3 regions of the Paracerasibacillus soli genome follow, and region 1 is predicted to be linked to each of the others. Evidence: predicted binding sites of a transcription regulator. Region 1 holds the regulator's gene; each other region holds the start of a gene.
What was found. The regulator Rex, encoded in region 1, represses fermentation and respiration genes when NADH is low (regulators of the CRP and FNR family bind a similar motif). The targets are predictions, from matches to a motif close to TTGTGAAATATTTCACAA.
Positions count from the first base shown of each region.

Region 2: pflB (formate C-acetyltransferase) is a predicted target of Rex. The motif match lies at 1,805-1,822, and genes of this name have one in related genera.
Region 3: adhE (bifunctional acetaldehyde-CoA/alcohol dehydrogenase) is a predicted target of Rex. The motif match lies at 1,532-1,549, and genes of this name have one in related genera.

Region 1 covers NZ_JBHLWL010000062.1:125,805-129,080, reverse strand. Annotated here, with positions in the region: gene ACFFIS_RS16090 (ABC-F family ATP-binding cassette domain-containing protein) at 1-40, opposite strand, end outside; gene moaC (cyclic pyranopterin monophosphate synthase MoaC) at 461-943, shown strand; gene ACFFIS_RS16080 (redox-sensing transcriptional repressor Rex) at 987-1,625, shown strand; gene ACFFIS_RS16075 (YdiK family protein) at 1,751-1,945, opposite strand; gene ACFFIS_RS16070 (CPBP family intramembrane glutamic endopeptidase) at 1,952-2,650, opposite strand; gene groES (co-chaperone GroES) at 3,063-3,276, shown strand, end outside.
Region 2 covers NZ_JBHLWL010000067.1:87,130-90,405, reverse strand. Annotated here, with positions in the region: gene pflB (formate C-acetyltransferase) at 1-1,766, opposite strand, end outside; gene ACFFIS_RS17265 (asparaginase) at 2,116-3,168, shown strand; gene ACFFIS_RS17260 (gamma-glutamyl-gamma-aminobutyrate hydrolase family protein) at 3,276-3,276, shown strand, end outside.
Region 3 covers NZ_JBHLWL010000036.1:69,558-72,833, forward strand. Annotated here, with positions in the region: gene ACFFIS_RS10510 (hypothetical protein) at 1-291, shown strand, start outside; gene ACFFIS_RS10515 (EamA family transporter) at 517-1,422, opposite strand; gene adhE (bifunctional acetaldehyde-CoA/alcohol dehydrogenase) at 1,707-3,276, shown strand, end outside.

The DNA.
Region 1 (3,276 bases):
CAAAGGATTTTGAAATCCCTGTTAGTTGCATCAGTATCATGATATTTCACCTCAAAAAAGCATCATTATTTATAAGGAAGTTTAAAGGGCTCAAAAATATGATACCCGGTCCTTATTTATCACAGACTATATGGTTATCACTTCAAGCGTGGAAGTGTCAATTAACAGAAAGTCAAAAGCCCGATTCGTTCGGGCCTAAAAGACGTAGGTTACAATGGTATTGCAACAGGAAGTTGCGAACGTAGCCTTTGTTCCCATAAGTAGGGAAAGTGCGGTTATCTATCTTTTTAAACACGCCCGATAATCATATATATATCATTATAATGGTAGTTGTCGTTAAAGTGTAGCTAAATTAAGTATTCCACGCAATACATTTGTGAATATAATCACGATTTTATACCATTTTTCTGTAAAAATTGGTATAGTAGAAGAAAAGGTTCATTATCTTAGGGGTGAGAGAATGACTGATTTTACACATTTTAACAAAGAAGGTCGGGCACATATGGTTGATATTAGTGAAAAGTCCGAATCGGAAAGAATTGCTGTGGCGCGCTCAAGTATTTTTGTAGCAAAAGAAATATATGAGAAGATTATTAATCTTTCAGTTGAAAAAGGGGATGTGCTTGCTGTTGCACAAATTGCAGGCATCATGGCGGCAAAAAATACTTCGCAGATTATTCCAATGTGTCATCCTTTGCAATTAAAAGGAATAAACATTACATTTGATTGGAAACTAGATGAAGCAACATATGAATTAGAGATAATATCTACAGTTAAAACAAAAGGGCAAACAGGTGTAGAGATGGAAGCGTTAACGGCAGCATCAGCAGCTGCCTTGACAATATATGATATGTGTAAGGCAATTGATAAAGGAATGACGATTGGTCAAACTTATTTAATAGAAAAAACAGGTGGAAAATCTGGGGATTACAAACGTTCGTAACGAAGAAATAAACAAAGTCAGCTAGCAGCTAGGAGGAATAATAATGGAACAAAGTAAAATTCCACAAGCAACAGCAAAGAGATTACCGTTATATTACCGATTTTTAAATAATTTACAGCACCAGGGGAAAAATCGCGTTTCCTCAAAAGAGTTGAGTGAAGCAGTTAAAGTTGATTCAGCGACAATACGACGAGATTTTTCCTACTTTGGGGCTTTAGGTAAAAAAGGTTATGGATATAATGTAGAGTATTTGCTTGGGTTTTTTCGTAAAACATTAGATCAGGATGAATTAACCGAGGTTGCGTTAGTTGGAGTAGGTAATTTAGGAACTGCTTTTTTAAAATATAACTTCTTAAAAAATAATAATACGAAAATCGTAATGGCTTTTGATGCAGACGAAAGTAAAGTAGGAATGGATTTCGGTGGAATTCCTGTTTACCATATAGATGAACTAGCGGAACACGTTGGTAATGTGAAAGTGGCTATCTTAACGATTCCAGCGACGGAGGCTGACAATATTGCTGAGAAGTTAGTTGAACATGGCATTGAAGGGATTTTAAACTTCACACCAGCTCGTATTACGGTGCCTGATCATATTCGGGTACATCATATTGATCTCGCAGTTGAATTGCAAGCACTTGTTTATTTTCTAAAACATTACCCATTAAAAAAAGATGATTAAATAGACATGGCTGGGACAAAACCAAAGTGTCAGACCCCTCCCTCAACTACTACACGCAGTATGAAACACGGAACTTTTTACTAGTTATAGTATTTGAACGAGGATGTCAGACTGTCCCAGCCTCATTATCTTTTTTTTGAAGTTTTAAAATGTAGCATCATCAATCTAATTGCTAAACCAAAATCCAGTGTAGCAATGGCTGCAATTAATAGGGTTGTAATATTCCACACGGTATCTTCTACACTTTGTATTGCAATGAATAGGAAAAAGGTTCCCATGAGAAAGTATACTATTCCTTTTGTAAGTAAAGAATTTCGCATTGTTTTTTATCCTCCAAATAGGTGTAAAATTACTTGTGTCTTTTGTTGTATATCTTCTGGGAGATTAAAGTTAAAATATAAGGCGATTGCATTCATTAACATATGTACAGCAATAGGTACAAGTATCCGTTTTGTTTTTACATATAAAAAGGCAAATACAAGTCCCATGGAACTATAGACGAGAATATGCTCTGGCTCTCCATGAATGAAACCGAACGCTAAGGCCGATAAAATTGCGGCAACAAAAAAGTTTGTTCTCTTATAAAGTGTACCGAAAATGATTTTTCTAAAAATAATCTCCTCTAAAATAGGTGCAATCAATGTTGTGATAATGATAAAGGCAGGAAATAACTTTGCAATTTCTGTAATAAAGCGTGTGTTTTCTGATTGTGTTTCGACATTGAATACATATAATTCGATTGCGCCAGCTATACCTTGTCCTAAGAAGGCCATAAATACACCAACGATAATCCACATTATGGTAGATTCCGCGCCAGTTGCGTTTTCATCTACACCCGCCTTCATATCGGGTTTCATCAAGAATAAAACGGCGATTAAACAAGCAATGAAAGCAAATATAGAATAGTATACTACGATTGTTGCATTTTCAAATGGAAGCCATTTAAGTAAGGGTGGGACGACGATTAAATTTGAATACTGCATAATGAAGTAGGCGATGATGACCCACCAATAACGTTTAGCCAATGAGAAAAACTCCTTCTTGATTTAATTTTATCTTCAATACTTTGTATGAAAACATGTATGAAGTATTTTAACATAATTAACGGTACATATCGTATATTATAACTCATTCAAAATGTATGAAGGCTTTTTAAAAAAATGTACAGGATCAAACTATCTTGTATGTATTTGCTAATTCCCTTATTCACAGTAATGCCTCGGTACAAAACTTCGCATATCTTAGGGTGCTGCCTCAGCATGGGTATAGTGAGAATAGTTGAAATTAAAAATCACATCGTACATAGGAAAACATTAAATGTGACAAGCAATTGACATTTTTACATAAAAAAGAAGTACAATACTTGCATTTTTTTTATAAATTAATTAATATATTAATTGGTGTTAGCACTCGCAATAGAAGAGTGCTAATAAAAATATGAGGAAAAGGATTAAGGAGGTTGTCTACATGATTAAACCACTAGGAGATCGCGTTGTCATTGAACTTGTAGAACTTGAAGAAACAACAGCAAGCGGTATTGTATTACCAGATTCAGCTAAAGAAAAGCCACAAGAAGGAAAAGTTGTTGCTGTTGGATCAGGCCGTGTGACGGATAGCGGTGAAAAAGTAGCACTTGACGTGAAAGAAGGAG
Region 2 (3,276 bases), on a different contig from region 1:
TCACGATATGTTGGATGTTTCTTTACTTTATTCATAAAGTTTTTCACGATATCTACCGCAATTTCATCAACTTTATCGTCATTGTTGCCGTACTTAGGAAAATCTCCTTCGATTGCAAAGTCAACGGCATAGCCATTTTCATCACGAATTGCTTTTACTTTTGCATGCTTGATGGCACTAAGTGAGTCAGCAACTACCGATAATCCAGCAATACCACAAGCCATTGTACGTAAAATTGTTTGGTCATGTAATGCCATTTCAATTCGTTCATAACTATATTTATCATGCATGAAATGGATAACGTTTAATGTATGAACATAAAGTCCTGCAAGCCAATCTAGGACTGTATCATATTTTTCCATGACTTCATCATAATCTAGATATTCAGAAGTAATTGGTGCATATTTAGGTCCAACTTGAATAAGTAACTTTTCATCAACCCCACCATTAATCGCATACAAGAGACCTTTTGCTAAATTTGCTCGTGCTCCAAAGAATTGCATTTGTTTACCAATCGTCATGGCAGATACACAGCAGGCAATTCCGTAATCATCACCATAAATATCACGCATAATATCATCGTTTTCATATTGAATGGAACTTGTTTCAATTGAAACATTCGCACAATAACGTTTGAATTTATCTGGTAGATGCTCCGACCAAAGTACAGTTAAGTTTGGCTCAGGAGCAGGACCTAAATTTGTTAAAGTATGCAAGAAGCGAAATGAGTTTTTCGTTACAAGTGGTGTGCCATCTGTTGTCATTCCGGCAATTGATTCTGTTACCCAAGTTGGATCGCCGCTAAACAATTCATTATAATCTGGCGTCCGTGCAAATTTAACTAAACGAAGTTTCATAACAAAATGGTCAACCAATTCTTGCGCTTCTGCTTCTGTTAAAAGGGCGTTTTGTAAATCTCTTTCGATATAAATATCTAAAAAAGTAGATACACGTCCAAGACTCATCGCTGCTCCATTTTGTTCTTTGATGGCTGCAAGGTAAGCAAAATAGAGCCATTGAAATGCTTCATGTGCATTTGTTGCTGGTTTAGAAATATCGAAGCCGTAAGACATGGCCATTTCTTTTAATTCATGAAGTGCGCGAATTTGTTCCGTGATTTCTTCGCGATCACGTATCACGTTTTCTAACATGACACCGTTTCCACCAGTAATTTCTAATTGCATTTTTTTGTCTGCAATAAGGCGATCGACACCATATAAAGCAACTCTACGGTAGTCGCCGATAATTCGTCCACGACCATAAGCATCAGGTAAACCAGTAATAATACCTGCTTTTCTAGCTAATCTCATTTCAGGTGTATATGCATCAAATACACCTTGGTTATGTGTTTTGCGATATGCAGTAAAGGTATGTTCTACTTCTTTATCTACTTCATAGCCATATGCATGACAAGCGTTTACCGCCATGCGAATACCGCCGAATGGTTGAAGAGAACGTTTAAAAGGTTTATCAGTTTGAAAACCGACAACTTTTTCCTTTTCTTTGTCTAAGTATCCTGGTCCATGTGAGGTAATTGTTGAAACAATTTTTGTATCCATATCAAGAACGCCACCATTTTCACGTTCTTGTTTGGATAGTTCCATTACTTCATCCCAAAGTTCACGGGTTGCTTCCGTTGGTTCAGCTAAAAATGATTCGTCCCCTACATAGGGATTAAAGTTCTTCATAATAAAGTCTCGTACATCAATTTCTGATTGCCATTTACCACTGCGAAAGTCTGCCCAAGCTTGTTGTTTCTTTAACATTGGAATACCTCCTAATATTAAATGATCTTCGAGTAAGTTTGTGAAATGCTGAACAATTACTCTAACATTAGTATAACACAGCGAAGATAAATAACATGATTTAAATGTAACAAATTTATGAATGTGCAATTTGTTTCCGGTAATCTATTGATTCTATAGGGTTTTATAGCAACCTCATCTGTATTAATACAAATCATTTTTGTAGTGTAACAGATGGGAGTTATCGGATTGTAATAGAAAATGATTATTTAGAAATGACAATGAATTTTGATTATGTTACGATTTATTTATCTGAAAATTGCATGAAAGTTTTCCGATGAAAAACTGTGACAATGTAGGAGAGATAACATTGATTAGTAGCAAGCAGCCCATTCAAGTTTACCGTGGTGAATATTTAGAAAGTACACATGAAATTGCAGTTGCGGTCGTAAATACAGAAGGGGATTTACTCGCTCATTACGGGGATCCAAAGCAACAAGTCTTTGCTCGTTCATCGATGAAGCCCTTTCAAGCCGTGCCGATTGTAGAATCAGGAGCATTGGATAGCTTTCATTTTAGTGAAAAAGAGTTAGCACTATTTTGCGCAAGTCACATCGGAGAACCGATTCATCGCGAAACGGTACAACATGTATTAGATCAATTACAACTAACAATTTATGATTTGCAATGCGGAACCCATGTGCCACGTGATATGAAAAGCTATGATGCATTAGTCCGTGCTGGAAAGCAATTAAATCCGCTTTATAGTAATTGTTCTGGAAAACATAGTGGAATGCTTGTTGGTTGTAAAAAACAAGGATTTGACATTGCGACATATCGAGAAATAAATCATCCATATCAGCAACAAATATTAGAAGTAATTGCGGAGGTCGCCGATATTGAGTGTAAATCAATTGGTATGTCAGTCGATGGTTGTGGTGTTCCTGTACATCGTATGCCATTAGAGCATGTTGCACTTGCTTATGCGAGACTTGCGAAACCGGAAGTTTGGCTTACTGACAATGACCAACGGAAAAAATCCTTACACCGTGTTTGTCAGGCGATGACAATGTTTCCGGAAATGGTTGCGGGTACAAAACAATTTGATACGGATTTGATGCAAGCTTTTAATCGAAGAGTTGTTGCAAAAGGTGGTGCAGAAGGTGTGCATTGTTTTGGGGATAAGGAAACGGGAATTGGTGTCGCAATTAAAGTTGCAGATGGTAATGCGAGGGCAACAACTGTTGCAACGATGGAAGTATTGCATCAATTACAAATCGGAAATGATGTCATCTGGGATAAGTTAGCCCATTATCATGAAGCACCAGTTAAAAATGCACGAGATGAAACGATTGGCACCATTCAAGCTCATTTCTCATTACATATTGAAAAAGGGGTATTGCATACATGGGGGATATCGTAATCTGTTTTATCGTGAAATCGTAGGGGAGCGATGCTAGGTACATCTGTAATAATAGCACTTCACTTTACGAATAGTTTTTAAAATTGAAATGGATGGGGGAGAGTGTGT
Region 3 (3,276 bases), on a different contig from region 1:
GAAAACAAGTTTTATATAATCTATATAAAACGTAAGAATGGATCAGGATCATCCTTTGTGCCAGAGAAACTCAATCCTGATTTCAAGAATGACTCCGAATATAATGTGAGCATTTCATTTGATGATGATGGAAATATCATAAATGATGATAAGATTATTCAAATTGATAATTTTGTTATATCAAGCCAAAACAAGGAAAAAATAAGGGAGATTGCAGGTGAAAGAAACTACGTTGCAGCTTTAAAGGAAATAGAAGAGCGCATACAAGAAATAAAAGAAAGTTCAAACTAAGTCTATTCCAATCTCGTATTGGAAATAGTTGATAGTTTACTTGCAGAATGATGATGAAAGAATTTCATAAACTTTAACTTAGGTTGGAGAGGCTGTTCGTTCAACCAATCCAATCTAAGCAATGAAGTTAAAGAGTTTACATCAAGGGGAGGGAGACTCTAGTTCTTTACGATTATCTGAATTTTTGCCATCAGTTCTCATTTATATTTTCCAACCGTTAAAGCGTTAATCACCTGACATGCCAAGTAATGCAATCCCAACCATTACAATAGCAATTACAATATATTGTTGTTTTTGTAACTTCTCTTTCAAGAAAATACGTGAGAGTAGGACTGAGAATATGCTATAAGAAGCAATCAGTGGCGCGGTAATGATTGCATTTTTAGACATCGCAAATACGTAGAAAAATTGTCCAGTTGTTTCAAGTATTGCTGCAAGCCCTTTATCACGTTCTTTAAATAATTTAAAATCTACCTTTTTATAAAATTTTAAATAGAAGTATGAAAGAAGACCACAAATAAGGAATGTATATTCATAAGCGATTAATGCAGCATCTTCACTAATGAGAGAAAGTTCATCTAAATATACCCCATCAGCAAAGGTTCCGAGGCCATCTATCACTGCATAAAGAATAGGGAAGGTAAGTGCCATAAAACTAATTTGATATTTTTTATCAATTATCTCATTCGTTAGTTGACGCGCTTTTTCTTCTGCTTGTTTTTCATAAAAGCCTATTCCAATTACTCCAATAGTAACAGCTAAAATACCAGCAACTTCTGTAAATGTTAATTGATGTGTAAAGAAGATGAAAAGTAAGATTGCTGTAACTGCACCAGATGAATTTTGTACAGGCGAGGCAATAGATAATTCCATATATCGTAATCCAATGTAACCAATCGTCATTGATAAAATATATAGAGCGGAGACCGGTAAATAAAGCAACATGTCACTAGGATGGAATGTCAAACCTTTTAGTAGCATATAGGCCGTTGCGTGAATTCCCATTACAAATCCTACTATCGTAACTATCTTTAAGTGACTTTGTGAATCATCGCTGTCTGATCCTTTTTTATAAAATAAATCGGCTGCTCCCCAAGCGAGTGCTGTTATAAGTGCAAACAAAAACCACATAATTGGTAACTCCTGTTATTAGATTTGATATTTCTATCAGTAGATGAAGTGAAAAAAACAATATAATTATACAACAAGTATTGTGGTGAGAAAAGAATTATTTTTAAGTTTGTGAAACGCTTCACAAACTTGTCGTATTTACGATGAAATGACAGCGTTACCAACTGCTAAGCTTAAGATAGAAAAATAAGAAAGGGGGATCATGTACATATAAAAGCTTACTGGTCTCATGAAAAAAAGTGCATTGGCAAATACATTTTTAATGAAATGAGGAGGCGTTGTTAATGGGTATTGTAAAAGAGAAAATGACAGAGGAAAAAGTAGCTAAATATATCGATCAGCTTGTTAAAAATGCAAGCCTTGCTTTGAAACAAATGAAAGAACTTCGCCAAGAGGAAATTGACCATATTGTAAAAGATATGGCTTTAGCTGGGCTTGATCAAGATATGGCCTTGGCGAAATTAGCGATAAATGAAACAAAACGTGGTGTTTACGAAGATAAGATTATAAAAAATATTTTTTCAACAGAATATGTATACCACAATATTAAGTATGATAAAACAGTAGGAGTTATAGGAGAAAATCCGCATGAGGGCATAGTAGAAATTGCGGAACCAATAGGTGTCATTGCAGGAGTTACACCTGTCACAAACCCGACATCGACGACGATGTTCAAAATTCTAATCTCCATTAAAACTGGAAATCCAATTATATTTGCTTTTCATCCATCTGCACAAAAGTCTAGCTCGGAAGCTGCACGTATATTATATGAGGCAGCAAGAAAAGCAGGAGCACCTGAGCATTGTATCCAATGGATTGAAACCCCTTCAGTTTTTGCAACGCAAACATTAATGAAACATGACGGTGTATCACTAATTCTTGCAACTGGTGGTGCTGGAATGGTGAAATCTGCCTATAGTTCTGGTAAACCCGCATTAGGGGTAGGACCGGGAAATGTCCCTTGTTATATAGAAAAAACAGCTAATGTGAAACGTGCGGTTAATGATTTAATTTTATCTAAGACTTTTGATAATGGTATGATTTGCGCATCAGAACAAGCGGTAATCATTGATAATGAGATTTACGAATCCGTGAAACAAGAAATGATCACGCATAATTGCTATTTCTTGAATAAAGAGGAAAAAATTCAAGTGGAAAAGTTAGTTATTGATGAAAAAGCTTGTGCAGTAAATCCAGCAATTGTAGGATTAAGTGCAACAAAGATTGCGGAAATGGCAGGAATTCAGGTTCCTATTGATACAAAAATTTTGCTAGCAGAGTTGACTGGAGTTGGGCCAAATCATCCACTATCTCGTGAAAAATTAAGTCCAATACTTGCGTGTTACAGAGCAAAAAATACGGAGGAGGGCTTAATGCGGGCGGAAGAAATGTTAGAGTTTGGTGGCCTTGGTCATTCGGCTGTTATTCATTCAGAAGATGAAAAGGTAATCGAACAATTTGGTCACCGTATGAAGGCGGGTCGTTTAATTGTAAATGCTCCTTCATCCCAAGGTGCCATCGGTGATATTTACAATGCGTATTTACCATCGCTCACATTAGGTTGTGGTTCTTATGGCGGTAATTCTGTTTCGACAAATGTAGGAACGGTTCACCTCATTAATGTTAAAAAAATGGCGAAGAGAAATGTAAACATGCAATGGTTTAAAGTCCCACCGAAAATATACTTTGAAAAAAATGCTGTCCAATATTTGGCTAAAATGCCGAATATCACGAAGGCGTTTATCGTTACAGATCCGATGATGATGGACCTAGGTTATGTTGATAAGGTACTTTATTATTTAAGAAAACGTCCTGATTATGTACATTGCAAAATTTTCTCTGATGTAGAAGCTG